One region of the Paenibacillus sp. FSL R5-0923 genome, then DNA from elsewhere that is predicted to be linked to it. Evidence: riboswitches for the same ligand, from Rfam matches in the RefSeq annotation. Region 1 holds a riboswitch; the other holds the start of a gene.
What was found. A riboswitch is a leader RNA that binds a small molecule or an ion and turns the genes downstream of it on or off. The one in region 1 is predicted to bind thiamine pyrophosphate.

Region 1 (15,733 bases):
TATCTAGTGCAAGGGGTCGAAGGCATTGGGAATCTGCCGATGATCAATATAGTGCCCGTAGATATCGCTGACGATGCTGCGCTGAATCCTTCTTATCAAGGCAGCATTCAACGTTCTCTTAAATACAAGATTAATAGTTTAGACGCCAATGGGAAGTTTAATCCAAAAAGTGAAATCACTCGCGCCGAAGCTGCGATTATGCTCTATAATGCTTTGGAATTTCTGAAGACCGGTATTAAATCCTAACCTAGAAGCGACACACCACTAACATTGAATGGTAAACAAGAAAAAGCAGCCCAGGTATAGTCCTGGACTGCTTTTTTTGCGTCTTGATCTTATTCTATACTTCTTCTCCACTAATTCTGTTCAGAAATTGTAGAGCACGAGGATGCTGCGGATGCTCAAGAACTTCTTGCGGAGTCCCTTGCTCTAGAATATGGCCTCCATCCATCAGAATGATCCGGTCAGCCACATCCGCAGCAAATTTCATCTCATGGGTCACTATCACCATAGTCATTCCCTCTGCCGCTAACTGTTTAATAACCTTAAGTACTTCCCCCACCAACTCTGGATCAAGCGCAGAGGTAGGCTCATCGAACAACAGCACCTCTGGATCTACTGCCATGGCACGAGCGATAGCTACCCGTTGCTGCTGGCCACCAGACAGTTGGTGCGGATAAGCATCCGCTTTGTCCGCCAAGCCAACTTTAGTTAACAACTGAAGGGCACGTTCGCGTGCTTCGTCCTTGGATCGTTTCTGGACCGTCACCTGCCCTTCCATCACGTTGCCTAGTGCAGTCATATGCGGAAAAAGATTATAGGACTGAAAGACCATCCCTGTTTTTTGGCGTAATGCCAAAATGGACTTCTGGGGGATTTTCTTGTTATCCGTGAAATTAATTTTAATATCACTGAGCGATAAGCTTCCTTTATCAGGGACTTCAAGCAGATTAAAGCAGCGTAAAAGCGTTGTTTTACCTGAACCCGATGGGCCAATAATGACCAGTACCTTGCCATGTTCCATTTCGAGATCAATGCCCTTTAATACCTGCAGCTCACCGAAGGATTTATGCAAATTAAGTATTTCAATCATAATTGTCTCCCCCTTTAGCTCGCAGAGTAACGACTCAGTCGTTTCTCCAAGTAATTTTGCAGTGCTGATAACACTGAGCAGAATAGTAAATAGAACAATCCTGCTTCGCAATAGATCAGCAGTGGCTCATAGGAGGTGGAAGCAACCTGCTGTGCTGTTCTGAACATCTCCGTATAGGTAATGGTCGCTGCCAGTGAAGTGTCTTTGACCAAGCTAATAAAGGAATTCGATAACGGCGGTACAGAAACACGGGCAGCTTGTGGCAGTATAACGCGGCGCAGTGCCTGGGCACGAGTCATCCCAACGGAGAAGGCCGCTTCCCACTGACCTTTATGTATAGACAGGATAGCAGCACGTATGATTTCTGATGAATAAGCTCCTACACTAAGCGTAAATCCAATGGTCGCGGCTATGAAAGGGTCGAGCACGATTCCAACTGCCGGCAAACCATAGAAAATAATAAACAGTTGTACCAACAAAGGGGTTCCACGAATGACCCATACATAAAAGCGAGCAATCAGCTTCGGAAGTACCCACGGGGAGAGACGAGCTAGTGCAGTCAATATCGCTAAGATCAGTCCAAGTGCAAATGATATCAATGCCAAAGGAATGGTAAAAGCCACCCCAGCTTTTAGCAGGGGTAGCAGTGAATCTAAGAAAATTTGTATTTTGCGGTCATCCATTTTTAGACATCCTTTTTTGGTTCCAAGCTGGTTAGCTTCTGAAACCTTGTATTATTTTGAAACGTCAGCACCAAAGTATTTCTCAGAAATCTTTAAGTATGTGCCATCGCTCTTCATTTCAACAATTGCATCACTAACTGCTTTTACCAACTCATCGTTGCCTTTTAAGAAAACAGCTGCGCTTTGCGAACCGTCAGGAATCTCATCTACCACCTTAATTTTCACATCAGGCTTTTGCTTTTTCAGGTCTAGATAAGACAAACCATCATTTACAGTCGCATCAATACGGCCTGAGGTCAATAGGTCCATCGCTTGATTGAACCCGTCTGTAGCAACGATTTCAGCACCGTTTTCACGGGCGATATCGGACAGGTTACTGGTTAGAGATTGTCCGGCTTTTTTACCCTTAAGATCTGCAAATGTTTTGATATCCTCATTGTTTTCACTTACTATCAATACCGCTTTAGATACGATATACGGTTCAGAGAAATCATATTTCACTTTACGATCTTCATTAATGGATACTTCGTTAAAAATAACATCAAACCGCTTGGCATCCATCCCAGCAAAAATACCGTCCCACTGTGTCTCAAAAAATTCTGGTTCAACACCGAGGCGCTTCGCTACTTCCTCAGCAATTTCTACGTCAAAGCCGGTCAGTTTCCCCGAAGCGTCATGATAAGTAAAGGGTGCATACGTCCCTTCTGTTCCTATACGCAATTTGCCGCTAGCTTTAACAGCTTCCAGACTGTTTTGCGCAGTGGCTGTATTTCCACCATTCGTTCCAGCTGAAGAATTTTTAGAAGTATCGGTATTCGAATTATTGCCGCAGGCCGCTACAAACACCACGGTTAACGCCAATAGAATAGTTAAACTTAGTTTTTTCATTATTAATTCCCCTCTCTTTACCCGGAATTCATCCGGTAAATTGTATACTACACTGGCTGCTGTTTACCGTCAATGGTTTTTTCCGATTATATACATCGGAATTGTAATATTAGGTAAATCTCTACCCTTATATTACCCATTCTTAGAATAATCCTTCACAAGATCCTCTCTTTACATCTCAGAAAGATATGGTATATTTATAAACAAATTAAATATGGACCTGTTATTTCACTAGGGGAGTCGGCCGACTGAGACGGAGCTTCAAGCTCCGGACCCTTGGAACCTGATCTGGATCATACCAGCGGAGGGAAGTGGAGCAGAATTTTCATCCCATGCATTTTTAGTGTTCCTATGCTGAATGAACTTTTTGACCCATTTATTTCCCACCGGAAAAGAATGGGTCTTTATTTGTTTACAATCAATCACAAAACTTAAGCGTAGGCTTCCGAAGCAAGTTTTGTACGATGCTTTCCAAGAAGCCAACGCTCACAAAACTTTTTAGGAGGTTCGATCATCACGACAATCCTATCCATTCAAGGCTTAACCTACTCCTTTCCGGAATCAGAACAACCCCCTGTATTCGCAGATCTATCCATGGATATCAGGCAAGGAGAATTTGTCTCTGTCATTGGGGCTAGCGGAAGCGGGAAAAGTACGCTTTTCAAAACTATAGCAGGCTTGCTCGAACCCACTCATGGGAAAATAAAAATTCATTCGAACTCGTCATCCTCTTCTCGCTTAGGTCAGATCGCATACATGCCTCAGCAGGATTTGCTGCTGCCTTGGAGAACCGTGCTCGACAACTGTCTTTTGCCCTGGGAGATTAAACCAAGGTTTAGTAAACAACAGACGATCTCTCACATTCGGGAAATGCTGTCACGCTTCGGTTTGGCCGATGTAGAGAGGGCTTATCCCCATGAGCTATCGGGTGGCATGAAACAGCGAGTCGCATTTCTACGAACGCTTGTAGCTGGCGGCGGGGCCGGTCTTATGCTGCTAGATGAGCCATTTGGAGCGCTCGACGCTATGACCAAACGTGAGATACACCGTTGGCTGTTGGAGCTTTGGGATGAGCTGGATCAAACAGTGATGCTCATCACCCATGATCTAGAGGAAGCGCTGTTACTAAGCGATCGGATTTATTTATTGTCTGGAGGCATGCATAGCGAATTACAGGAGATCGTCGTTGATTTACCGAGGCCAAGACATTACAAGATGAACTATGAACCCCGGTTTATAGCGTTACGGGAAGAGTTGGAGCGGAGACTGTATGCAGCCCATACCTTTTAAAAAATATTTAAACAATTACGGCCCCTTCATTCTACTGCTATTGTTCATTCTTGTGATCTGGGAATCAGCTGTTCGTCTTCACTTGATTCCAGCCTTTATCCTACCTGCACCTTCTTCAATAGGTATCGCATTGATCGAACACAGGCAATTACTCAGACCGCATTTATTGGCGACACTGCAGGAAATATTGGTAGGTTTTGTTCTCTCGGTTATCTGTGGTTCACTGCTGGGCACCGGAATGTTCTTATTTCGCCCACTTGAAAAGGCCATCTATCCGTTCCTTATTATCAGTCAGACGATCCCGTTAATCGCGCTATCCCCCATTTTTATTATGTGGTTCGGGTATACGCTGTGGAGCAAAGTGGCTGTTGTGTTTCTAACTGCTTTTTTTCCAGTCGTTGTGAGTACATATGACGGACTTCGTACAAGTGGTCAAGCCTACAAAGACTTATTGTTAACATTTGGCGCAAACCGCTGGCAACTGCTTGCTAAAACCCAAATCCCGCTGGCGCTGCCCTCTTTTTTCTCAGGACTAAAGCTATCCATTGTGTACTGCGTGATTGGAGCAACCATCGGCGAATGGCTCGGCGGCAGCAAAGGACTCGGTTACTTTAGCCGAAGGATGGCCGGAAATATGCAAAGTGCCGAAATGTTCGCCGCTGTATTTCTGTTGTCCGCGCTTGGTGTAGTGTTGTTTCTGATGATAGCTCTGCTCGAACCATTATTTTTAAAGAAAAGAGGATCTAAGCAATGAATGATTTGAATTCCCAAAGAAAATGGCTTATTCCCGTATTTCTCATATGTTCAGTCCTAATCTTCACCAGCTGCGGAAAAACATCCAATGTAAGTAGTCCTCCTGCTAATTCATCTAATAACGAAATTATACAAACGCACAAGCTGACGATTATGCTCGATTGGTATCCCAATGCCGTTCACTCTTTTTTATATGCTGCTGAGCAGAACGGTTATTTCCAAGAGGAAGGTCTGGACGTAGAGATCCAAATGCCCGCAGACAGCAATGACGCACTGAAACTTGTAGCAGCGAATCAAATCGATTTAGCGTTTAGTTATCAACCTCAGGTGCTCATGGCACGCAGTGAGAACATTCCAGTACGTTCGATTGCAGCGATTGTGAGACATCCGCTTAATCATTTAATGGTACCTCAGGCTGGAGACGTTCATAGTCCCAAAGACCTCACAGGTAAACAGATCGGGTATTCTTCCATTCCTCTTTATGAAGCCATGATTCGTACGATGATCCAAAACGATGGGGGTGACCCAAAGGCCAGCAAATTAATAGACGTAGGCTTTGACCTTATTCCGGCGATTGCGACGGGGCAAGTGGATGCCATTATGGGAGGGTTCATTAACCACGAACAATTAATCTTGGAAAAAGAAGGTCATCGCGTGAACTCGTTCAATCCCACGGATTACGGAGTCCCCGATTATTATGAGCTAGTCCTTGTCGCCAGCGATCAAGGAATACAAAATTTTGAATCCTATTTCAAAAAGTTTGTAAATGCAATTACAAAAGGACAACAATTTGTGCAGGATAATCCGGAAAAAGCGTTAAATTTGCTGCTTGCACACGAAGATGAGACCTCTCCACTCGATAAGCAAATTGAAGAGAAGAGCCTCGCGATTCTACTACCGCTAATGAATGCGGGTGATCAAGATTTTGGATATCAAGCGCCCACGTCTTGGGAGAAGGTACGACAGTGGCTATCGGACAATGATTTACTGTCTACTGACATCAAAGCTGAGGATGCTTTTATTAATTTTTAAACATTAGCTATTCGCTCATAAAACTTGAGGAGGAATAATCATGAGTTATCTATCCAAAGTACGGGAATCCAATCCACTTGTCCACAATATCACCAACATCGTCGTAGCCAATTTCTCTGCCAACGGTCTTTTGGCGCTCGGTGCCTCCCCCTTTATGGCGGATGCTCACGAGGAAGTGGTCGATATCGCCGCATTTTCATCTGCTGTAGTTCTAAATATCGGCACACTGAATGACTACGCCATTCAATCCATGGTGCTCGCGGGACAATCTGCGAATAAGCACGGCGTTCCCTTAGTTCTTGATCCAGTGGGTGCGGGAGCCACTTCTTATCGAACAGCGGTCACTCAAAAGCTAGTGAATGAGATGCAGATTACCGCTCTACGTGGCAATGTAGCTGAAGTTGCCAATGTCATTGGTGAGAGCTGGTCTATTAAAGGGGTAGATGCAGGCGAAGGGGATGGCGACGTAGTCGTCTTGGCTGAGACAGCCGCGCGGAAGTTAGGCTGTGTAGTTATCATCACCGGAAAAGACGATGTCATCACAAATGGAGATAACACCTACATTGCCAGCAATGGTCACCCAATTCTAAAGAAAGTAACGGGAACCGGTTGTCTGCTAAGTGCAGTAGTCGGTGCATTTCTAGCGGTAAGTGAAGGAGCATCTCTTGAAGCCGCAGTCGAAGCTCTCTCCTTCTATGGAGTGGCTGCTGAAATCGCCGCTGAACTAACGACTGGACAAGGTCCGGGGAGCTTTCAAATCGAGTTTCTAAATCAATTGAGCTTGGTCACAGCTGAAACTTACCAAGATAAATCAATAATTAAGCAACTCAGATAACAACCCTAAGGAGTGAACAATGATGATATCTAAAGCTTTAACTATAGCCGGCTCGGATAGCGGTGGTGGCGCTGGCATCCAAGCAGATCTAAAAACCTTTCAGGAGCTTTCTGTATATGGAATGAGTGCTCTTACGGCTGTGACAGCCCAGAACACCCTCGGAGTTCAAGGCGTTTATCCGTTGACACTGGAAGCTATTATTCAGCAGCTTGATTCCATTGGACTTGATCTGAAGCCGGATGCTGTGAAGACCGGGATGCTTTTTAACAGTGACATCATACGTATCGTAGCAGAGAAGATACAGCAATACAGCTGGCGTAATCTTGTAGTTGATCCTGTGATGGTTGCTAAAGGGGGTTCCACGCTGCTACAGCAAGAAGCTGTTCAGTCCTTAATCAATCATCTCCTCCCGCTAGCCTTAGTGACGACACCCAATATTCCAGAGGCTGAAATGATTACCAACAGAAGCATCACTACTATAGACGATCGTAAAGAAGCGGCTAAACTCATTCATGCCATGGGCTCTAACTATGTAGTGCTAAAAGGTGGGCATGATACCTCAACTACGGCTGTTGTGGATCTCCTATATGATGGTCACGAATTCATCTTTATGGAGAGTCAACGAGTTCAGACTAGACACACGCACGGCACAGGCTGCACCTATTCAGCAGCAGTCACTGCCGAGCTTGCTAAGGGCAAAACCGTTCCCGAAGCAACACACATAGCTAAAGCTTTTATACAAGCGGCGATTGAAGACGAGCTGGGCATAGGGGCTGGACATGGACCTACGAATCATTTTGCATATCAGAATAGATTGCGAGGGATGAACCTTGAAGCAAATAGACAGTGATCAACTGCGGGATTTATTAAAAGTCTATTTCATTATGGGCAGTGTGAATTGTCGGATAGCCCCAGCCAAGGTATTAAAAGAAGCGGTCGCGGGAGGCATAACGATGTTCCAATTTCGTGAAAAAGGTACGGGGGCATTAACTGCCCAAGTTAAATTTAATTTAGGAAGACGGCTCCAAAAGATATGTCGTGCTAACGGAGTCCCTTTTATCGTTAATGACGATATTGATCTAGCCATCGCCCTTGATGCGGACGGCATTCATGTAGGACAAGATGATACCCCTGCGCTGGCGATTAGGCAGCTGCTTGGCGAGGATAAGATCGTTGGTGTGTCCGCTCATTCGCTCGCCGAAGCTCGGCAGGCGATAGCGGATGGAGCCGATTATCTGGGCATTGGTCCTGTTTATCCTACCTCTTCCAAGGAGGATGCCCAAGCTGTTCGAGGCACATCATTTATTGAAGAAATACGAAACAGCGGCATTACGATTCCTTTGGTTGGCATAGGCGGGATCACGGTGCACAATGCAGCACCAGTACTAGCTGCGGGTGCGGACGGTATCTCCGTTATCTCAGCTATTGCGGGCGCTGAAGACATCACCTTGGCAGCCAGAGGATTTGTTCACGAAGTTAATTTAAGCGGGTCATAAGCTCACTCAGCTCTTCTCCGCTCAAATGCCGCCATTGTCCTCGCTCCAAACTATCAAGTGTAATATTCATGATTCTTATACGCTCTAGCTTTAGTACTCTATATCCTAACTCCTTGCACATTCTACGTATTTGCAGATTAAGGCCTTGAGTTAGGATAATTCTAAACTGACATTCCGCGATCCGAGAGACCTCACAAGGTTTTGTTGTGACGCCAAGAATATCCACACCACTAGACATGGCATGTATGAATTCTGACGTTATCGGCTTGTCTACATGAACTACATATTCTTTTTCATGCCCATTCTCGGAACGCATCATTTTGTTTACGATATCTCCATCGTTGGTTAACAAAATGAGGCCTTCCGAGTGTTTATCTAATCTGCCGATCGCAAAGATCCGTGAGGGATAACCTACAAAATCTATAATATTCCCAGCTACATTTGGCGCAGCTGTACAGGTGATGCCTATCGGTTTATTCAGCGCGAGGTATACCGGCTCCCCTTTACTGCTTGTTATGGGCTCTCCATCAATCCATACGATATCCTCTGGCTCTAAAAGAATATTCCCATCACAGACGATGCCGTTAACAGCGATCCGCCCTGCGGTAATGAGTCGTTTCGTTTCCCTTCTGGAACAGAAGCCTGTTTCGCTTATATATTTATCGATTCTCACTGATGATCCTACTTTCCTTCTGATACTGGTACTTGCATCTATCCATAAAAAAACACCTGATTTTAACGATCAAAATCAGATGTTAACCTTCAGGAATAATTGATTTCAAGGGAGCTATTTCGAGCTTCCGCTTTTTTTCACGTTATTGCCCTTGCTTCCACTTGCATCTTTAGCGCCTGGACCCGTGGTTGGAGCACCTTTAGCAGGTTTAACTGGTTTTGCTGTTTTGTTCCAGCGTGTCCAGCCCTTACTCCCCGTACCTCTGCCCGTGCCGCCACCTTTACTTTTTGCACCCATCTTATCACTCCGTCAGTCATTCAGAATTCGTATAGTTTATACACTTCATCTATTTTACCACACTCTCAAACTTTCTGTTTAAGTAATAGCTCAGCTTCGTCTAACGATACTCTGATTAGTATTTAGCATCTTTATTCATTTCATGAATATCAAAGGTATCTTCATGTATTTCAATGGCGATGACAGTACCCTCTTTTTCGAAAAATTGCACATGCCCTAACCGCTTGTCCTCCAGCTCCACCCAGCCAGCATCCTCTAATTTATTAAAGTAGTGGTCAGGTCGATAGAGACCTTGTTCTCCCCCTATATTATCCAATTCGTATTTTACGCCTATTTTTATATTGGGGTTACTTGAAGTTGTTGTCACTTCGATTTCCTTTGCTTTCTTAGGAATAGGAATTTCAGCATTTATAGAAGATATTCCGTACTCTTGCTCCTCTTGAGTTGATGATGTACATCCGCTTGTGAATAGTATTAAAGGTAACCATAAAAAAGCTAATAAATATTTATACAGGTATATCAGCTCCTTCCCTAACTTATTTTACCAAATCAACCCATTAAAAAACACCCCATCAAAGACTAAGCTTTGATGAGGTGTCTATTTCGAATCAGCTTTACAGCTTATCCATTTTATTTAGGCTGAATATAACCTTCTGCTTTCAGAAGCTCAGCGATCAATACAGCACCGCCAGCTGCTCCGCGCAGGGTGTTATGGGAGAGACCTACGAATTTGTAATCATAGATGGCATCTTCGCGAAGTCTGCCCGTCGATACGCCCATACCATTCTCAATATCACGATCCAATTTGGTCTGTGGACGGTTCTCCTCTTCGAAATAAGTAATGAACTGTTTAGGGGCGCTAGGCAGTTCAAGCTCTTGAGGACGTCCTTTGAAGCTATTCCAGAGTTTCAGAATCTCTTCTTTGGATGGCTTTTTCTCAAAAGAAACAAATACAGCAGCCATATGTCCATCCGCTACAGGCACACGGATACACTGCGAAGTAATCGTCGGCGCTTCACTTTTTACGATACCTTCTTCTTGCACGCTTCCCCAGATGCGCAACGGCTCTTGCTCGCTCTTCTCTTCTTCGCCACCAATGTACGGAATCACGTTGTCCAGCATTTCAGGCCAGTCAGCAAAAGTCTTGCCCGCACCCGAAATCGCTTGGTAAGTGGTGACTACCACTTTAGATGGGTTGAATTCTTTGAGCGCATGAAGTGCAGGTACATAACTTTGAATGGAGCAGTTAGGTTTAACCGCAATGAAACCAGTCTCAGTTCCCAGACGTTTTCTTTGCTGCGCAATAACCTCAAGATGCTCTGGGTTAATCTCAGGAATAACCATAGGCACGTCCGGTGTCCAACGATGCGCTGAGTTATTGGAGATAACTGGAGTACCCGTACGAGCATAAGCTTCTTCGAGCGCTTTAATCTCTTCTTTTTTCATGTCTACTGCGCAAAAGATCAGGTCTACGTCCGCAGCTACTTCTTCTACCTTAGAAGCATCTTGAACCATAATATTCTTCACGTTCTCAGGCATTGGAGTGGATAGCTTCCATCTGCCCTTGGCCGATTCTTCATACGTTTTCCCAGCAGATTTCGCACTGGCAGCAATCGCAGTTACTTCAAACCAAGGATGATTCTCTAGAAGGGCAATAAAACGTTGTCCTACCATACCTGTGCCGCCAACTATGCCGGCTCTTAGCTTTCTTGACATCAGAAAATACACTTCCTTTTGATTAACTGTCCTATTGTGAATAATAGGCCGATAATTAATGATATACGGGTCGAGAACATTTGGCGAGTGTTAACATCAAAATAACATTAAAAAATTTAATATTTTCATTTAAACCAGCCTTTTTCCTTAAATCGAGTGATCGCTTCAATCCGATTTCCCACATCCAGCTTATCGAGGATAACAGAAATGTAGTTCCGTACCGTACCAGTGGTAATGTACAGCTCGCTGGCAATTTCTTTCGTATTTTTGCCATCGGCGATCAGGCCGAGTACTTCCTTCTCCCGCTGAGTCAATGGATTCACTTCACCGCTGTAGGCTTCATCCATCAGCTCCGGTGCATACATGCGTCTGCCTGCCATAACATTCCGGATAGAGAGTGCCAGCTCTTCACTAGGACTGTCCTTCAGTAAATAAGCATGAACACCCGCTTTGAGCGCACGTTCGAAATATCCCGCCCGGGCAAAGGTCGTTAATATCATCGTTTTGCAGCCGCTAGTCTTCAGGGCTTCTGCAGCGTCGAGACCACTCATTGCCGGCATCTCAATATCCATAATACAGATATCCGGTTTAAGCTGCTGAACCATTGCAACAGCTTCTTCCCCGTTACTTGCTCGGCCTACGACCTTCATATCCTCTTCTAAATCGAGCAAAGAAGCCAGCGCCCCGAGGAGCATTCGTTGATCCTCAGCGATTACAATTTTAATCATTATAGGATGACCTCCTGTTCCTGATGTTTGAATGCATTGGGTACTTTAATCACAATTGTAGTCCCGCTATCTCTCACGATATCCATACAGCCATTCACAAATTCAAGACGCTCTCTCATGCCTTGCAGCCCATGACCTTTAAAATAAAGATCGTTCCCGGGTATCCCAGTCCCGTCATCTTTCACTTTAATGACTAGATCCGTGCGTGAGGGGTTAATCTGAATAGAGCAAGACTTTGCCCCGCTGTGCTTCACAACATTAGTGACAGCTTCCTTTATACACATGCTTAGCACATTTTCAGTTATCAATGAGGTATTGGTTAGCTTCGGATTCCCCTCCAGCTTAAAATCAATCTCAGCAGCTGCAAGAAACTGCTGAATATGAATCAGTTCATCTTCAAGCCGAATGCCACGCATTCGCGTAACCATTTCCCGGACCTCTTTTAGCGCACTTCTCGCTGTCTGCCGTACATCATTAATCTCAGCTTTGGCTTGCGTAGGATTAGAATCAATTAGCTTTCCCACCAAGTCACTCTTAAGACCAATTAATGAAAGCTTCTGACCTAATGTATCATGAAGATCTCGCGAAATCCGTTGACGTTCTTCAATCTTAACGAGTTCGGAGATTCGCTTATTCGCATCCTCCAATTGATCTTGTAACTTGCCCTGATTATTTCGGTTATACGTACTGATTGGAAGTAGAATCACTGCAATCATACTTACTAGCACGAACGGTAGTTGACTAATAAACACTGAATTACGCGAGAGCAGCTCATAATTGATTGTAATGATCGTAGTTAACAGATGAATAGAGTACAGTGTGAAGAACCCTACTCGATTCTGTATATTCCCAATAAAAAAGGCTAGAAAAAGTGCGAAATACATATATCCGAACAAAAGCGTCATTGTTATAGAAACTATAATTTGGACACTCGTCCAGAAATAAACCAGCCACCCCTTAGAAACAAAGGAAAGCACATAACAAACAAAAAATACAGCAATCATCAAGATTCCCCAAACTACTTGGTAGGTAGAGGAGGAGCGAAATATAAAATAAAACGGTAGAATGTAAAAAACGACCCACACATAAGGGCTGAGACCTGTGCTTTTATGAAAAATATGATGCCACTTTTGCATGACCGCTCTCCTTTTTACCATACATTACTCTCCTTATTCTAGCACAAATTCAGTGAAAATCTGTTGAACCACTACGATAAATAGAAAAAGATTAGAGCCACGAATGATTTCTCCGGCTCTAACCTTTCTTTATACTCCTATTTTGTTCGAACCTATAGTTATTATTCTCCTTGGAGTCTAGTCTTATGAACTTGCAGGACTTCTCCCGCTACCTTAGGTTTGCTTAGTCTCGACTTTACCTCTTTAAAGCTGATGAAGCACTTATTCTCCTCATCCCAAAGACGGAAGTGTAGAGCCTTCAAGCTAGTGCTAAGTGTTATGGTCGTCGCCTTTTGCAATGGTGGAGTTGCATTATGTGCTTTTTCTAAATTATAGTTGGGTACCTTTGGACTTAAATGATGGACATGGTGGAACCCGATGTTCCCTGTGATCCATTGCAATAGCTTAGGTAGCTTGTAATATGAGCTTCCCTCTACTGCAGCCATAACATAACTCCACTCCGATTCATTCTCGAAGTAGGAATCCTCGAACTGATGCTGAACATAGAACAACCATATTCCGAGAAAACCGGATACAAAGGCTATTGGCAATTGCACCATGATAAAGGCTTGCCAGCCGATCGCCCAAATAAGCAAACCATAGAGAGCTGCGATAGATACATTTGTTAAATAGGTATTCATCCGCTCTTTACGTCTAGCGCCTTTAGCATTAAACCGATATTGAATCATAAAAACAGCAATAGGTCCTAAACCGAACATCACGAGTGGGTTACGGTAAATCCGGTAATACAGACGTTTCCAGGATGAAGCTGCTTCATATTCATCGACAGTCATAATCCATATGTCACCAATCCCTCTTTTATCGAGGTTACTGGAGCTGGCGTGATGAATGGAATGACTATGCTTCCACTGCCGATAAGGAACAAGTGTAAGTACACCTGTAATCGTTCCGATAATGTCATTCGCTCTACGATTCTTAAAGAACGAACCATGTGTACAGTCATGGAAAATAATAAAAGTCCGGATTACAAATCCTGCTGCAGGAATGGCCAACAAAAGGGTGAGCCAGTAGGAAACGGATAAAGAGAAATAAGCTCCGCCCCATAACAGCACAAGTGGCCCTAAAGTATTAATGAGCTGTCTTATGCTCGCGTTGCGGTCGTTTTTTTCGTAAGGGGCTACACTTTTTTTAAGACTGGAGAGCTGTGATGTCTGTTTTGTAGTCATCTTTATCGTTTCCTCCTTGATGTGTCTGGCTAAGGATCTTTTTTTATCTATCCTAAGTATAGGAGATAAAGTGTCATCCTATAAGTCATAAACATCAAGTAAAGGGTATGATAAATGTCATACTTATGCCCTATTTTCCCCCTTTTGCTATGCAATCCGTGTATTTCTTTGTTAATTAGCTTGCTTCGCATGCTCTTCACGATATTCCGTAGGCGTCTGACCGCTAGCTTTTTTAAAGACTTGAGTAAAATATCGTGGATCCTGATAACCAACTAGTGGAGCGATCTGATATACCTTCACATTACTACTTTGCAATATATCCTTCGCCTTCTCCATTCGACAGTGAGTCACATACTCCAAGAAGGTATAGCCTGTTATTTGTTTAAATAGAGTACAAAAATGACTGATACTAAGATCGGCAAGCTCCGATACTTCTTCAATACTTAAGTCTTTATAGTAATTACTCTCGATATAACGTTTTGTCTTCTCGATTGAACTACGTGTATCTTCCCGATTCACAGGTTTACTACCTTGATCCAATCGCTCCCCAAATTCTTCCTTCAACGCAGACATCATTTCACTCAAGGTAACCAAATGGTGCAGCTTACTTAGTAATCCATGTAGAGACCAATCCGAATTTAGATTCAAATGTTCAAAATGTCTGTATAACACAACAACCATTTCCACGAGAAGACGTTCTGCTATCTCTTTAGGAATAGCTTGAGCTTCAATATATAATGCCAACTCATCAAACAATGATGACATTTGGTTTCTATTCAAGGTACGAATACTCTCTATCAACGAGGTCTCCAGCTCTTTTGGATATTTCACTTCTGTATTGCCTGCGAAGGTTGTTTCCTCATCTATATACACCCCGGCAAGACCATAATAGAAACGTTGATACAAAGCCTTCGCAGCCAATGGATACACCGTACTTAATTGATCAATCCCTTGTGTACAGCGGCTGATTCCTACAGAGCAGCTTAGCTTGGAGTATCTTTTGATCCCTGTAATTAAATGTTCACCTAGTTCTCTTCTGCTAGCGCTTAAAGATCCAGGAAAGAGCAATATCCACTCCCCGTTATGAAAAGGAAAGACTGTAAGTACTCCATGTTCCAGCGACCACTCTTCAACAATATTACGGATCGCAAACAGCCACAGCCGCTTTTCTTCCACACTCCACTGCCCAGTAAGCACAGAATAATCATCCAATTGGACAACAGCCATGAAATATCCACTCTCAAGTTCACTGTTCTCCAGCCATTTCAGGTGTTCAAGCGGCCTTGCATTTCCCAAAGTAATTTCAGCAAACATCCGTTCACGAGCTAGCATCGACAGCATCTGAACGGAATGCATCATCTGATCGTTCTCTTTTTGCTCATCTAGCCTCGTTTTCGCTCGGTATAGCATTTCAACCAGTTCGTCATGGTCGATGGGTTTCAGCAAATAATCAAAGGCTCCTTGACGCAAAGCTTCTCTCGCATATTCGAACTCCCCATAACCACTTATAAAGATAAATACCAGCTTAGAATTCTTTGGTAATACTTCCTTCATCAAATTGATTCCGTCAATCACAGGCATACGGATATCGCTGATTATAATATGCGGGGTAGTTTCTTCTATTAAGCGGAGGGCTAGTTCTCCATTTCGAGCCTCTCCCACAATTTCCATCTGGAGATCATCCCATGGAATAGCTACTTTTAGACTACGAAGAATAATCGGCTCATCATCTACGAGCAGTACTTTATATTTCTCTTCTATCTCATCCATTCCAGCACCTCCATGCTTATTGAACACTTGAGTTTTGGATCAGATTCCAGTATTCCATCGATGATGCCTGCACTAGCTTTAAAGCGTGATCTGCAGACATTTCTTCGTTAATCATTT
Region 2 (15,733 bases), 4.6 Mb from region 1:
GTAGTTTTTTTATGGATTTAAGGCTTCCGAGTGGGAAGACAGGGCATTATACACTCCATAAAATATCTGATATCAAAGAAGCTTTAATGAGCGGGGATATGGAATGGCTGTGGAATGCATCAGTGTCCTATATTTACTACGATCTGCTGGATCTGAAGTCACTTTTCCATTCCTATGTTCCACTCCAACCTGAAGTACTAATGAAAATTCGTAAGAATTCATACATACAGCTAAGAAGCTATGCCAGAAGTCTAGATAATCCTGTAGTTCGTGGCGACGCCTTTCCAATCTTGTTCTTAGCGGTTTCCCTTTATAAAGAGGCTTTACGCTGTGCAATCACTATTGAAGGTTATCCGTATCCCTATGACAAATGGCTTGTTCCCGTAGCGCAGCAAACGGTCGCAGGTCGAAAGATTTTGGAGTGTGCAGGCGATTTTTGGAGTTATCTTAGAGAGGATGAATCCTTTGCTCCCATGTACCAGGAGGACAATAATTTTGTCAAAATGGAAAAACAATTTCGAAAGATACTTTTGGAGGAATTCCGCCTGCGGGGGATCGATGAACCTTGGTTAATAGAGTGGTGGAAGTTTTTGGATGAATAAACGGAGTAATGACGCTGACTATCCTTCTTGATTACGGTAAGGTATACTGGAATGAACTTTTCAGTAAGAGGTGATTAAATGGCTGGGACAGTCTCTATATTAGGCGTTCCTTTTTCAAAACTAACACTAAACGAGACAACACTTCATCTAACAAAACATATTCAATCCGGAGAACCGAAGCTATTTCATTTGATTACGGCGAACCCGGAAATTACGATAACAAGCCAATCGGATGAGCTGCTTCGAACCATACTCCATGAGGCAGATTTGATTACTCCTGATGGGATTGGCATTGTGCTGGCATCGAGAAGAAAAGGTGACCCTATAGCTGAACGAGTTACGGGGTATGAACTACTTCTTGAGCTGCTCGCACAAGGGAATAAGCTGGGCTGGAGCTTTTATTTCTTAGGCACGGATGAGCATACCAGCTGTAAAGCGGTCGAAAAGATTACAGAGCTATATCCGAATGTGAAAATTGCCGGAAGACATAATGGTTTTCTTGCTAAAGAAGAGGAACCGGCCATTGTGGCAGAGATTCAGCACGCACAGCCAGATTTCCTGATTGTCGCGATGGGGGCTCCATACTCTGACAAGTGGGTTTATAAGCATAAACAGGCGCTTTCTCAGGTTAAGGTTGTGTTTGGCGTGGGGGGAAGCTTGGATGTTATAGCGGGAAAAGTGACTCCAGCCCCTGCGATATGGAAGAAGCTCAATTTGGAGTGGCTGCATCGACTCTTATTCGCACCTGTGGCCAAAGGACAAAAGTCGCGCTGGCGCAGGCAAGCAGTTCTTCCTAAATTCGTGTATCGAGCTATGATTAGGAAATAAGGCAGATGGCCGCCCTGGAAAGGGTGGCTTTTTTTGAGTAGTAAGCTGAGGAAATATTGAAATTAAGAATTTTTATGAAAATTTAAATGAAAATATTCATGGAAATGTAACAGTAACCATAACTAATTACATAAAAAACTTCCCAAAACAGCATCTTTGCGTTATCATTAATGTGAAAACATTCACAAAGGGGCGTTATAAAGATGAAGAAGACAACAAGTACTGCTCTCATTCTCATTCTCTCTGTCATGCTCGTAATCGCAGGCTGCGGTAACAGTAATAGCAACAGCGCAGGTAATAGTAATGGCAACGAGAACAAAAGTAAGGTAAATGAGACGGCCAAAAATGATAAAGCTGAAGCCGTATCAGGTGCATCAGAAGCTAGTTACACACCACTGGATCAATTAAAAGATAATTATGATATCGTTATTGTTGGTGCTGGTGGTGCAGGAATGTCTGCTGCACTGGAAGCTAAGGCCAAAGGCTTGAACCCTGTTATTTTAGAAAAAATGCCGGTTGCAGGTGGGAATACAAGTAAATCCTCCTCAGGAATGAACGCTTCCCAAACGAAATTTCAAAAAGAGCAAAGCATTGAAGATAGCAATGATAAGTTTTATGAAGAGACACTAAAGGGCGGCCATGACACGAACGATAAAGAGATGCTTCGTTTCTTCGTTGACAATTCCGCAAGTGCAATCGATTGGTTGGATTCGATCGGAATCAAGCTGAACAATATTACGATCACAGGCGGCATGAGCGAAAAACGCACCCACCGTCCAGAAGACGGCTCTGCGGTAGGCCAATACCTTGTCAAAGGATTGGTTAGAAACGTACAAGAAAAAGAAATTCCACTGTTTGTGAACGCGGATGTTAAAGAAATTACTCAAAAAGACGGTAAGGCTAACGGCGTCAAAGTACTCTTTAACCAAGCTGATGAAAAAACCATTACAGCGAAGGCAGTTGTTGTAACAACAGGTGGTTTTGGATCCAACATGGATATGATATCAAAAGTTAGACCTGATCTGGAAGGATACGTAACGACTAACCAAATCGGCAGTACCGGCGACGGCATCAAGATGATTGAGGCACTTGGCGGAACCACCGTTGATATGGATCAAATCCAGGTTCACCCAACAGTTCAACAAGAAAAATCTTATCTGATCGGGGAAGCTGTACGCGGCGAAGGTTCTATCCTCGTGAATAGCGAAGGCACACGGTTCGTAAACGAATTGACTACACGTGATAAAGTTACCGAAGCGATCAATGCACTTCCTGAAAAAGCGGCAACGCTTGTCTTTGATTCCGGCGTCAAATCACGCGTGAAAGCAATTGAACAATATGACAAAATGGGCTTCGTGATCCAAGCGGATACCATCGAAGCATTGGCGAAAGAAATCGGTGTTCCAGCCGATAAGCTAAAAGCGACACTTGATACTTGGAACAGCGCGGTAAAGAACAAGAACGATGCTGAATTCGGCAGAACAACAGGGATGGACAACGATTTATCCGCGGGTCCTTACTACGCTATTAAGATCGCCCCAGGGATTCATTACACCATGGGCGGTGTGAAGATCAATACGAACACAGAAGTATTAAATAAAGACGGCGCTGCTATTCCTGGCCTGTATGCGGCTGGTGAAGTTACAGGTGGATTGCACGGTCAAAACCGGATCGGTGGTAACTCTGTAGCTGAAATCATTATTTTCGGCCGTCAAGCAGGGATTAAATCTGCTGAGTTTGTACAAGCACAATAAGATTTAACTGCTATTCTGGTTAAAACAAAAGAACCGCTTGGGCTAATTGAAGCCCGGGCGGTTCTTTGTTTAATCTCTCGTTTAAAGTGAGTGGAGTGACCTCTATTCAAAAAGCTACTTCTCGCTTTTAGCTTGTTCTTCTCGCATCCACTGTGACAGCTGGCGTTTGAGTTTAAGGAATTCCGGGGAATCCGTAATCTCATCGCGGCGTGGCCGTGGAAATGGCACATCAACAGTATGTAGGATGGAGCCGGGGCGACCCGAGAATACATAAATACGATTCGAGAGCAGCAACGCTTCTTCGATGTTATGGGTAATGAATAGCACGGAGCGGCGATTCTCCTCCCACAGCTCCAGCAGCCAGCGCTGCATTTCACTGCGAGTTAGTGCATCCAATGCGCTGAAAGGTTCATCGAGCAGCATCAACTCTTGCGGAGCCAGCAATGCTCTGAGAAAAGCAGCACGCTGCTGCATCCCACCAGACAGCATATGCGGATAAGCCTGTTCGAATCCATTCAAGCCAACCTTGGCGAGCCACTGGCGCGCTTCTTCACGAGCTCCATCCTGCAGAGCGCCTTTAATTTCCCCGGCTAGAAGTACATTATCTTCAATCGTTCGCCAAGGAAAAAGCGCAGGCTGCTGCGGCATATAACTGATTTCACCACGTTGACCCGTAACGGCTCTGCCGTTCATGCGGATCGTTCCTGCATCGGGCTTCACTAGTCCGCCGATCATATGGAATAAGGTGCTTTTTCCGCAGCCGGAAGGACCGACGATCGAAACGAACTCTTGCTGCTCTACCTTAAGAGAGACGTTGTTAAGCACGTTCGTCTCGCGGCGACGATGGGTGAAGGACTTGGAGATGCCGCTTACTTCAAGAGCAGGTGGTGCAGTATGAGCTTCAGGAGAGCTTATGTTTTCAGTTGTTCTTTGCTCTATTTGCGTCGCTTGAGACATACAGGCATCTTCCTTTCTATGAGTTACGGCGCGGTTTCCAGCGAACTAACCATTTTTCGAGCAAGGCGATAATCGCAAAAAGCACAAGACTAAGGAGCACAATAATAACAATAGCGACAAACATCCGATCCGTACGGTAAGCCGATTTTTGCAGCAGCATATAATAGCCAATCCCTTTATCCGCGCCAATCCACTCAGCGACCACGGCTCCCATAACCGCATAAGTAGCAGATATTTTCACACCGGAAAATAGTGCCGGGATAGAAGACGGAAGCTCCAGCTTGGTGAAGATTTGCCACTTGCTTGCGCCAGCCATTTTCATATAATTCATCATGACCTGATCACTTTGAGACAAGCCGCCCATTGCAGCGACAGCTACCGGGAAGAAGCATACCAGTGTAATCAGCACGATTTTGGGCAAAAGACCGAAGCCAAACCAGATGATAAGCAGTGGTCCGAGTGCGATAGAGGGAACATTTTGACTCAGAATAATGAGTGGATAAAAAGCCCGTCTAGCCCAAGGTAAAAGATGCAAAAGTAGAGCGACGATCAAGCCTACACCTGTACCAATAGGAAAACCGATTAATGTGAGTCGGAGCGTAGCCATCGTATGAGCCCAGAGACCTGAGGCATTACTGGTGGATTCGCGAGCAATATCAGCAGGACTCGGCAGAATCCAGGATTCGATATGGAATAGAGAAACAGATAACTGCCATACGGTTAAAAAGAAGACGACCGCCACAAGGGGCGGCCATATTAGCTTCCAGGTCGATCTCACGGCCGATATTTCTCCGTCAATTTATCCATGCTGATTCCGTTAGGATTATGAGCGATTTTGATTTGGGAGATCACGCTTGGACTACCTGCTTCGATCAGCGCCTCCTGCATTTGACGTACAACCTCCAGGAGCTCGCTCAGTTCACCTTCCATAGTAGTTTCCAGTGGATTCACCTGATGTTTAACGCCGGATTTTTGAATAACTTCAATCGCTTTATCTACGTATGGGATGGAGTCCTCATTGTTTGGAGTCTTAGGAATTACTTGAATGCTTAATAATGTATTAGCCACAATAATCAATCCTCTCATTTTATAATGTAAGTTAAAAAGTCAACTTTGATAACGAAGTGTTTTCAGGAAGTAGATTCGGCGTCGAATCTTGAACGAACTTGGGAAGTCCGGTACTCACGTAGCAAATCACTACGCTCCGTTCCTCCTTCCTCAAGTAACGTTCAACCTTCTTGGTTCTGAAAGCTGACTTTTTGAACTCTCATTGAAATAGGTAAGTTAAAAAGTCAACTTTGATAACGAAGTAATTCAGGAAGCAGATTCGGCGTCGAATCTTGAACGAACTTGGGAAGTCCGGTTTACTCCGCCGGTAAAAAATCATTCGTGAATGCACTAGCTGCATCCAGCGGTTTGTCCAGCAGCTTCAAATCATACATCCAGTCGCCGTAATTCTGCCAGACCTCGGTTTTTTGCTCTCCCCAGCGTGGGGCGTCGTCCTTATATTTCGGGCTAAGCCATTTTTGGCTAGCTAGGACAAGCTCGGCATCAAGGTCAGGCACAGCCTTGGATAATGTAGCGGCAGCCTCTTCTGGATGATCAATCGCATATTGATAACCCTTCGATGTGGCTTTCAGGAAAGCCTTCACCAAATCTGGATTCTCAGAAATCTGCTTCTCACTCGTGGTCAGCACAGGGGTGTAATAATCGAGCTGAGGCGCATAATCCTTCAAGTAGAGCATATCCAGAGGCTCACCACGCAGTTCGGCTTCAATACCGGTCCAAGCGTAGAAGATCCAAGCGAAATCAATGTCACGTTTGACTGCAGTAAAATAGTCAGCTTCACCAATACTGATTAGCTTCACCTTTTTCACATCGCCACCAACAGGGTCCATGATCGCCTTCATGGCTGCTTCCTCAGCGGGAGAGCCCCAACCTCCGTAAGTTTTACCCTCAAAATCTTTTGGTGATTTAATCTTGCGATCCACTGGAGCGGCGAATCCCGAAGTATTATGCTGAATAATGGCTGCAATCGAGACAAGGGGAACGCCTTGTAGACGAGCTAGAGTCAATCCTTCCTGAGCGCTGATTCCAAAAGCAGCTTCGCCAGAGGTAACCATAGTATCAGAACCCGCTGCGCCAGGTTGAACGATTTCTACATCCAGACCTTCTTCCGCGTAATAACCAAGATCCTTGGCTACGTATAGACCGGTGTGGTTCGTATTCGGTGTCCAATCCAGTGCAACCTTAACTTTGGTAAGCTCTTTTGGAGCATTTGATCCGGTCGCTGCATTCGATTCCGCAGCATTTCCTTTGTTTCCGGCTGTATTCCCATTGTTGCTGCCGCATCCGGCAATCGCAAGAATGAGCATACAGGTGAGGCCAAGCATAAGTACTTTTTTGACTTGCATGTCTTCTTCTCTCCTTTAAGGTTGCCAGATCCCGTCATCCAACATGAACCATAAAGTGTAGTATGTACATTTCTTCTACATCTTTTGTGATCTACACAAAAAAAGCGCCCCGAGTGATCGGGACGCTGGCTTGGCGCAAGGTTAGTAAAGGTCACAGGGACCAAAACCAATTGGCGATTCCTACGCTGGCATTATCCAGATCAGGTATAAGGGTCAGTATCTTGTGGGATACAATCTCAGCCGGCCAATTCCAGCACCCCTGGTTCTATGAAGTTAACGGGTATTTCTCGCTTAAACGCTAATCGTCTTTATAAGGACGCTGAAGGCGTTTATGCTTGCATACGGTGTATTATAGACGGCTGTTCTCGGAATGTCTAGTAGCACGCTTCTAAATTTTTCAAATCTCTCCGTCCGTTTTCATTAATCCAGATCTTTATGTTTCTTGCGATGACGCCGCTTAAGCTCAGTAACCAGAGCACCTAGCGTAAGGACAACACTGATCATTATCCCGCTCATAATCACGAAAAGAGCAAGAAACTCAAAGGGGGAATAGCTAACCATCTTACTCCATTGAATCTTTCCATCCAGATCGTCAATGACTTGATTCATGCCATAAATCCCACTTACCACCGTAAATACAGTGAGGATCATCAGCAGATTATCCCGGCGCTTCGACTGGAACTTATCTTGATACTGAAAAAGGTCAGTCAAGGTTTCTTTTACTTCCTCGAACAGAGCGTCGTTCCCGTATACTTTACGCAACTGAAGAAAAATCTCCCGTCCTTGCGACTGTGAAATCAGCTCCAAGAAATAGAACTTTGCCGAGAATTTATTAATCGAGTAGATTAAATTATCGATCTCATCATAATCGTGGTTTATGCGTAGTCGGGAATGCATATTTGCCAGCTTTAGCAGAACGATTTTGTGGAAAATATTGAGTAGAAATCCGTAATAATATTGCCCGTACATCTGGTTGGCGAGGCTAACGGCGATCTTTGGTTCAGCTCGGGTTAGACAGCAAAAGGTCTGCTCATTCATCATATAATACGAGTCTGGGCCCCATCGATTATAGGAATGCTCATGACAGTAGTTCGCAATATACGCTGGATCGCTGGCACTGGCATAGGGCTTCCCGTTCAGATCAATTCCATCAAGCTGAGAGGCGCGATAGCGCATATTTATACTAATCTCATCAGAATCTCCTTCACTTTGAAAGCCATAAAAGGCTTGCACCTGCATTCTTTCATCTACGAAAAAGGGAAGGGTCTCGAAATAAGCCCCATTGATATCCGAGTGATCCAGAAAAGGCTCCAGTCCATCCACCAGATTTCGGAAGACAAAATCCTCTACCATCTCATAGGTCTGTTCCCCGCAATGGATATAGGTGTAGTCATCCTGTACGAAGGTATTCTCAAGCGTCCGGAAGCGGTCCGCGAATTCCAGTGCAATACTAAAGGGAATCGAATCCCCCTCAAGCTGGACACGTATCGTCACAAATCCAAGCTGAAAAGGACATATGAATATATCCGTCGAAAGAATTTTAAAAAATATAGACTGCTGAGGAATCTCTAGAATACAGTCCAGATTATTGACTCTGGAAAAGCGGCGGAAAGAGTCTACATCCTTCTTGTGTGGAAAAAGAATATGTGCAGAAAACGGTAAATAGGTGCGCTCCATCCGTTCATGGGAAACACAGTGACCTTCTCCGTAATAGGCATTTTCTAACTCTTTATTATCCAGAAAAAAACGTGTGAAGCCATCATCCTGCAATTGTTGGATAAGCTTCTTAGAATCGCCCTTTTTTATTGAAAAGGGAAAAATAAACTGCATAAGCGCAGTATGTAATAAAGGCTCAGTTGAAAGCTTATCCATTCATCGTCCATCCTTGTGCTCAGAATATGCTTATAGATGACATTACCCTAAAAGGATTAGGTTGATACCATATTAACATTCTAAATACTGGAACTCTTTCTTTGCACTGCTTGCCTGGATTGGAACCTCCATGCGGCAATGCTCAGCAAGAACAAGAAGGCGGCAAAACCGGCAAGTAACCCAGCAGTTTGTGCCACTTTTAGATGGTCCATAGACCAGCCCATAAATAGGGGCAGCAGAGCTCCGCCGACACCTCCAGCAGCGATCATTATGCTGGGTGTTGATTCTTCGGCTCCTGGCAGCATCTTGCTGGAGAAGACTAGAGCTATGGAGAAAATACCGGACATAAATAGCCCAAGTAGCATAATTACGATGAATGCAGCTAATAGATTATCTGTGAACGGAAAAAGAGCCAGCAGTAACAAGGTCAGTAAACAGCTACTTAAAATATATACACGGTAAGAAATTTTCTCTGCAATCACTCCAGCAAACAATCTTCCCGTAGACATAGCTAGCCAAAAGAAAGTGACTGTCAGCGCCGCCGCAGATTCTGTCATCCCTAGCTTGGCGATAAAGATGGCGGGCATAAAGTTGACCAGACTCATCTCCGTACCTACATAAAGAAAGAAGAAAAGGATGAAGATGCCCAGCAGAATCCATTGTTTCCCTTTATACGGAAGCTGTGTGCTGGACTGCGAGGAATGTGCGGATGCTGAGACTTTGCGAGGTGCTCGCTCGTCCAGTATGCGCTGCAGATTCCCAAAATGGCCTCTTCCCCAGAGAATGAGGGAAAGTAATGAGAAGCCAGCGACAATTAGGAATGCCAATCTCCATGCTCCGTTAGCAATGAGCGGACTGGCGATAAGAGGCATTACAAGTGCTCCTATCCCAAATAGGACTTCAAGTCGGCTCATCGCAATCGCGGTTCCTTCTGTCACAGCTCCGATAATGATGGTGCCGATGACGGCTTCGATCATACCGAAACCAAAGCCAGCCGCAACAGCAATGACATACATCCACTCCCAAGGGGGTAGAAAAGCATACGCAATCTCAGCAGTCAGGAGAAGAGCGGTGGCGATAATGATGCCTCCTCGTTTCCCAAAACGGCGATTGAGTAGGGGAGAGACAAGCACACCAGCCAGAAAACCAGCAAATTGACTAAAGATTAATTGCCCGCCGGCACTATAATTTTGGTCATAATGCTGTAGCAGAACGGGAAGAATAGATCCCAGCACTACATGAGCAAGGCCAATGACAAAGTAGGAAAGACAGCCGATCCAGATCAGTTTTTTCACGAAGTAAGCCCCTTATATTGAAAGTAGTTTATGGAGTAAGGTCGGATTCAATGTGAACCTGAAGGGTACATTATAATAAGCACCATTGTTATGATAAATCCAAACGGTGAGCTTGGATATATAAACTTTTGTTTACATGCTTGAAGGGAGAGATTTACGTAATGGATAACAAACAACTGGAGCAACTCATTATTAGAGCATTGGATGACAACAAGTTTGGTTCCTTTGGTACGATCGAAGAAGGAAATAAGCCGAAAGTACGTTACATGGCCATTTTCCATGAGGATTTGAAGATTTATTTAGCTACGAATCGCAAAACTCATAAGGTGGAGGAATTATCGAATAATCCGAATGCTTTTTTACTGCTTGGATATGAGTCAGGCGGAAGCAAAGACGTGCTGGAGATTGAAGCCACCGCTACCGTTTCTAAGGATGAAGGGCTGCGCACAAAGGTGTGGAACAAAGAGCTGGAGCCATGGTTTACAGGGCCTGATGACCCTAATTATGTGATTCTTGAACTTACTCCAACGCGTATTGAGTATGTTGGCAGTGATAAAGAGCACGGCGTGTGGACTCCCTAAACCAATTTAAAATCGATTCCGAAAGCCTTCCTATCCCCCACGGGTTTAGGAGGGCTTTTTTAAAAGATAAGTCCCTGAGTGACCTGTTAAAACATGTTATAATGACTTCAACTTTTTACGTAATTTCTCAGGGGAGGACTTAAAATACATGACCGTTACTCTGTTATATATTGAAGATGATCATGAAATCGGCAGCGTCGTGTCTGCGGATTTAAGTGAGCGTGGTTATAGTGTGCGTTGGCTGCGGAGCGGGGAGGGAGCGACGGAGGAAGCGGCGCCTTGTCAATTGGCCATTCTGGATGTAATGCTTCCGGGCCTGGATGGCTTTACTGTCGGACAACGATTGAAGCGGGCGTACCCTAAGCTTCCGATCTTGATGCTCTCTGCGCGAACCTCTATTGATGATAAACTGCAGGGGCTTGAATTCGCCGATGATTATTTGACGAAGCCTTTTCATCCGGATGAATTGGCTGCCAGAATTGAAGTGCTGCTCAGGCGGAATGGGGCATCTGTTCAGGATTCGCTCACGCTTAAACACCTAGTCGTATATGAAGGGGATAACCGAGTAATAAATGCTCAGACACAGGAAGAAGTCATGCTTACGGGTAAGCAATTTCAGATTTTTTCTTATTTGCTGCGTCATCTCGGCCAGATTATGACGAAGGAGCAGATTTATGAAGCCGTCTGGGGAGAAGCCTATCTCGAAGGGGATAAAACTTTAATGGTACATATACGATATTTGCGCGAAAAGTTAGAACTTGATCCGGGCAATCCCGAAATTATAGAAACTGTCCGGGGGATCGGATATCGGGTAAGAGCATGAGGGGGTTAGGGCGCATTCGCAAGCAGCGTAACTCCTCTTTGCTATCGGGATATTTGCTTATTATTGTTTCTGCACTGCTTTTTATCCCTGTGGTCCTGCCGTTATCTTTTGTTCTCTACAATATGGTTAATGAAGTGACTAAAGGGGCTCCAACTGTAGACACCTCTCTGTATTCGAGTGTTGCAGCGCTGGAGACCATGTGGCATAAAGAGGCGCTTCAATTGGAAGATGCTTCTTCAGAAGGCATAAATGAGCGGCTACATGAAATGAGCCGGAAATACACTGAGGCTACTATGTTTTGGGTAGATGGGCAGGGAATGACCCAGTTGATTCTCACACCTGATGAAGGCAATCCGGATCATGGCAGCGGAGTTCCGGAGCAGTGGACGGCGGCTGAGGCTATTTTTTTTATGAAAGAAAGTACAAAACGTGATCCTTTAGCCATCGTCGCCTTCATGGGAGACCGAGTGGATGCGGGTAAAGGGTTTATGGTAATGCAAATTCCAAACAAGCTGCTCAACAAAGGGGCTTATGGGGGAGTCGGGGCTTGGGCTTTGTATTACTTTGTGCTCTTTGTACTTTTTGGAGGGTTCGCACTGGTTTCTTTGCTGTTCTTTAGAAAAATACGCAAACGGCTACTACAGCTGCAAACCGCGATGACGATTACGGGACCGGATAGAATGCCTAAGTCTATTATGACGGGCAAGCTGGATGAGATTGGCAGACTGGAGGAAGCTTTTAACACGATGGTGGCGAAGCTTGACGAAAGTCGAAAGAGGGAAATCGAAGAGGAAGAGCTGCGTAAACGTCTAGTATCTAACCTATCTCATGATTTGCGTACACCACTAACGGTTATTCGCAGCCACATCCATGTAATGACTAAAGAGAGCTTAACCCCGCAAGGACAACAGTCCTTAGAGCTAATGGATAAGCGTATAGCGGATCTTAGCGTCTTGATCGAGAATCTTTTATCCTACAATCTCCTCAACAGCGGACGGATCACTTTGAAGAAGGAGCGTAAAGATGTCTTGCGCTTGTTGCGGGAAAGTGCTGCTGCTTGGTACCCCGTATGGGAAAAAGAGAACTTCGAGATCGATATTGACCTGGAGGCTGATCCGCTGTTCTGGATGGTGGATGAGGTCTGGTTCCGCCGTATTCTTGATAATCTGTTTCAGAATATTGTACGTCATGCCAGCAGTGGTCTTTATGTAGGGATTTCTACGGAGTCCCGTAATGGGCAACGTGTTATTTTGATTACGGATCACGGCAGAGGTATCCAGAGTCCATCCGATTACAAAGGGGCAGGATTAGGGCTGTCCATCGTGGATCTGTTAATGAAGCATATGGAGTTAGAGTGGGATATGGAGAGTACAGGAGATGGAACTTCCGTAGTAATCTTTAATCCGCTGTAGAAAGAAAATAAAATCTTAGACTTACCATCGTCATTAAGCTCTCACAGGAAAAAATAGTCAATAAAAACGAGCTTAACGGCATCTGTTTTAACAACTAACGAGCAGAATAGCGTAATATATTTGGTTGTAGTTATAATGTTTAATAGGGCTATTTAATGGTTCCAATTCTCAGGAGTTACCAGTGACCTGTGTTGAAATATTTCGAAAAGGGGCAAGTTGTGTGAAAAAGACTGAAAAAATATACAATACTGCAGTAGAGGCAACTTTAGAGGTGATGGTGGGAAATGGAAACCTGTTATTCTCTTTCATCTGACATTCGGTAAGAAACGTAATAATGAATTTAAGAGCTGGAGTCTAAAGGAACTCCTACATCTGATGTGCCGTTGGGGGGATTCGCATATAGAGAGAAAGTACGAGGGAAAGGCTACCGTTCTGGCTAATTCAATGCTTACAGGGGGCCCGCCAACATTTTAACGAAAATATACACTAAGGACTATTCAATAGTTTAAAGGCCGGGTTTTCCTACTCTAAGGAATCCGGCTTTTGTTTTATTCTCGTAGTGGACGTAATGTTTAATACTTGATAACCCTTTACGACAGCCAGTGATCAGTGTGATTAGACTGGAAAATAAAGCACTAGACAGGCCACGGCTGCCATATGGGGCGTTGCACTTCTGGTAGTCTTCCTGATCGATGGCCGCCGACAATCAGCCTTTTGCAAAAAAAAACAAAGGAAACCGAACTTTTTTTTGATAGAGAGACAATATAGTGTGTAAGCAGCTTACTTAGGAGGGCCCTCTGAATGCAAAGTGAATACATGTACCAGTTACTCATAAAAATGAAAGACGGTGATCAACAGGCGTTTCATACGATGTATGATGCCACCTATCAGGACGTCTACCGGACAGTCTCCTTTCTGGTGGATCATCAGCAGGATCGGGAAGATGTCATGAATGAGATCTATATGCAAATGTGGACATCACTTGCTAACTACGATACGAACCGACCTTTCCACTTCTGGCTACACGGCTTGGTAATCCGTCAAGTGCAGAGATTTCGGGTCAAGAGCTGGCGGAGATTCCGAATTTTTGAACGCATTCGTGCCTTCTCTCGGGAAGAGTCTCATTGGGATCAACCTGCTGTGTTGATGGATGGGACGAACCAAATGATATCGAAGGCAATCCAAAAACTGACCGACAAACAACGAATGGTGATCATCCTCCGCTTTTTTCACGACTATACTCTTGAGGAAATCGGGACATTGCTCGATATTCCGCTGGGTACAGTCAAGTCCAGGTATCATGCTGGCCTTCAGGCGCTTCGAAAAAACTTATGGAATCTCCCCCCAGAAAGGATGGAAAAGATCAATGCTAACTGAACGCAAAATCCGTGAACATCTGCACAAAGAGGCAGAAACTATGGAGTGCCCCCCGGTTATTTCCAAACGTATAGAACAGTCTTATTTTCAATATTTACAACCAAAAAGGAGCGGAATAACCATGAAAAAACGATTGATTGGTGGAATAGTTGCTGCTGCGATTTTAATTCCAACCGCAGCATATGCGGCCCCTACCCTGATTGAAATGTTTACTAGAACACCAATGACTGCTGAACAAGTCAAGGTGGATGAGGTTGGCAAAGCAACACTTGAGAAGCTGTATAGCACATTTCCCGAAACAAAATCTTTTGAGATAATCGATGCAAGCAGCGTTCAAGGTGTCCAAACAAGCATCATACTGCAGGAAAAAGAAGGAACCGGTAAAAAGATTACCCTTCATACAAACAGTATTACGGGTGCGATTGAACACGTGATTCAAGAGAACTGGGAGCCTAAAGAGAAGTCACTCACTACTTTATCCGATCAGGAAATCAAGTCGAAGGTAGATTATCTAATTGATAAAATGTATGGCAACATCGAAGAGTACGAATTTGCTATGGAGAAAATGGAGAACCCGGATCAAAAAACGTTTATGTTGAATTACACCAAAAAGGGATCAAAAACACCGTTCTATCAGGTATTTGTTCAGAGCAATACAATCAGTGTTTCTCTGATCGGAGGTGAGACTACACCTTCAAACATTAAAGTAGAAGGTTTTTTCTCTAGAAATGGTAAGCCTGATTATTCTGCTGATGCCTATCTAAATGATGCAAAACTGTTTTCTTTACTAAAAATTAGCCCAGAAGAATTAAAACAAGAATTAGCAAAAGGTAAATCTGTTGTGGAGATTGCAGCATCTAAAAATGTCTCTAAACAACAAGTGATTGATGTCATTGCAAAAACACAGGTTGATGGACAAATTCAAGGTGAAATTAATGGTGAAGTTACTAAAAGTAATCGTTCAAATGAACAACAGTTAAAAGCTATTGAACCAAAAGTATTACAAATTATTGAACACAAAAATGAAACACCATCGAAGAAATAACAAGTCAAGGCGCATGAGGTATAGAACCCAATGGATAATCCAGAGCCAAAAACGATCATGTTGAATTACACTAAAAAGGACAAGGACTGAACTAAACTGTTCTTCCAGGTATTTGTTCAAGGCAATACAATCAGTGTTGGGTTGGTCGGAGAATAGGAGTACAAAAACCTCAACTCTGAAACGGTGACCCGTAAGATGGAACACTTTTTAAAAGTGTCCCTTCCTGCGGGTCATTTGTGTTTTAATCAAAAGTAGAATGGACAGAACGGAGATTTTTATGCGTAAAATTAGAAACGCTGCAAAGCGTTTTTAACGAACATTAGATAAAACCACATAAAACAAAACCAAATGTTGAGCACGTATAAGGTAGGCATTCTTAATTTATACGGTAATTTACGGGATGACTTTACGCTTGCGGAAGTCGTCAAAGATGTTCATAAACATTTCTTCGGTATCGACGAATTCGTGAAAGCCTAAACGTCGAGCCGTAGTTCCGTCGGCAAAAAAATCGTAGTCCCATGCAAACACGAAATCGCCGAATAGCCAAGAGGATACGTCTTTATAGGAATGCCGAGCAAGCCCATGCTTCTCTATCATTTTTTTCCAAAGCTGCTCCTTGTCCGCCATGACAACGTCTAGAGACTTCTGCAACGGAGGCGCTGTTTCCATGCCAAAGTATTGAGCGATTTTCGGCTATAACTCATTCCAACGAAACAGGTCGCCGTTCGTAATGTTGAATGCCTGATTCGCACAGCGCTCGTCGATCGCCGCCC

Region 2: it holds a riboswitch for thiamine pyrophosphate, as region 1 does, so the genes downstream of both, MKX35_RS01325 (ABC transporter substrate-binding protein) here and MKX35_RS21915 (ABC transporter ATP-binding protein) in region 1, are expected to answer to the same signal.

The regions. Positions count from the first base shown of each region.
Region 1 is NZ_JBBPAT010000001.1:4,884,661-4,900,393, forward strand. It holds gene MKX35_RS21895 (S-layer homology domain-containing protein) at 1-246, shown strand, start outside; gene MKX35_RS21900 (amino acid ABC transporter ATP-binding protein) at 341-1,093, opposite strand; gene MKX35_RS21905 (amino acid ABC transporter permease) at 1,108-1,776, opposite strand; gene MKX35_RS21910 (amino acid ABC transporter substrate-binding protein) at 1,828-2,664, opposite strand; TPP riboswitch at 2,888-2,991, shown strand; gene MKX35_RS21915 (ABC transporter ATP-binding protein) at 3,259-3,954, shown strand; gene MKX35_RS21920 (ABC transporter permease) at 3,935-4,708, shown strand; gene MKX35_RS21925 (ABC transporter substrate-binding protein) at 4,705-5,739, shown strand; gene thiM (hydroxyethylthiazole kinase) at 5,780-6,574, shown strand; gene thiD (bifunctional hydroxymethylpyrimidine kinase/phosphomethylpyrimidine kinase) at 6,597-7,424, shown strand; gene thiE (thiamine phosphate synthase) at 7,414-8,070, shown strand; gene MKX35_RS21945 (pseudouridine synthase) at 8,051-8,743, opposite strand; gene MKX35_RS21950 (DUF3934 family protein) at 8,858-9,040, opposite strand; gene MKX35_RS21955 (hypothetical protein) at 9,156-9,407, opposite strand; gene asd (aspartate-semialdehyde dehydrogenase) at 9,671-10,756, opposite strand; gene MKX35_RS21965 (response regulator transcription factor) at 10,882-11,484, opposite strand; gene MKX35_RS21970 (sensor histidine kinase) at 11,484-12,620, opposite strand; gene MKX35_RS21975 (fatty acid desaturase) at 12,782-13,846, opposite strand; gene MKX35_RS21980 (response regulator) at 14,018-15,616, opposite strand; gene MKX35_RS21985 (ABC transporter substrate-binding protein) at 15,633-15,733, opposite strand, start outside.
Region 2 is NZ_JBBPAT010000001.1:286,496-302,228, reverse strand. It holds gene MKX35_RS01355 (nucleotidyltransferase domain-containing protein) at 1-602, shown strand, start outside; gene MKX35_RS01350 (WecB/TagA/CpsF family glycosyltransferase) at 681-1,430, shown strand; gene MKX35_RS01345 (flavocytochrome c) at 1,634-3,184, shown strand; gene MKX35_RS01340 (ABC transporter ATP-binding protein) at 3,299-4,141, opposite strand; gene MKX35_RS01335 (ABC transporter permease) at 4,158-4,919, opposite strand; gene MKX35_RS01330 (thiamine-binding protein) at 4,916-5,209, opposite strand; gene MKX35_RS01325 (ABC transporter substrate-binding protein) at 5,506-6,555, opposite strand; TPP riboswitch at 6,716-6,826, opposite strand; gene MKX35_RS01320 (hypothetical protein) at 6,976-8,427, opposite strand; gene MKX35_RS01315 (MFS transporter) at 8,508-9,722, opposite strand; gene MKX35_RS01310 (pyridoxamine 5'-phosphate oxidase family protein) at 9,884-10,303, shown strand; gene MKX35_RS01305 (response regulator transcription factor) at 10,452-11,126, shown strand; gene MKX35_RS01300 (HAMP domain-containing sensor histidine kinase) at 11,123-12,538, shown strand; gene MKX35_RS01290 (sigma-70 family RNA polymerase sigma factor) at 13,340-13,915, shown strand; gene MKX35_RS01285 (hypothetical protein) at 13,905-14,960, shown strand; gene MKX35_RS31810 (hypothetical protein) at 15,354-15,629, opposite strand; gene MKX35_RS31805 (hypothetical protein) at 15,654-15,733, opposite strand, start outside.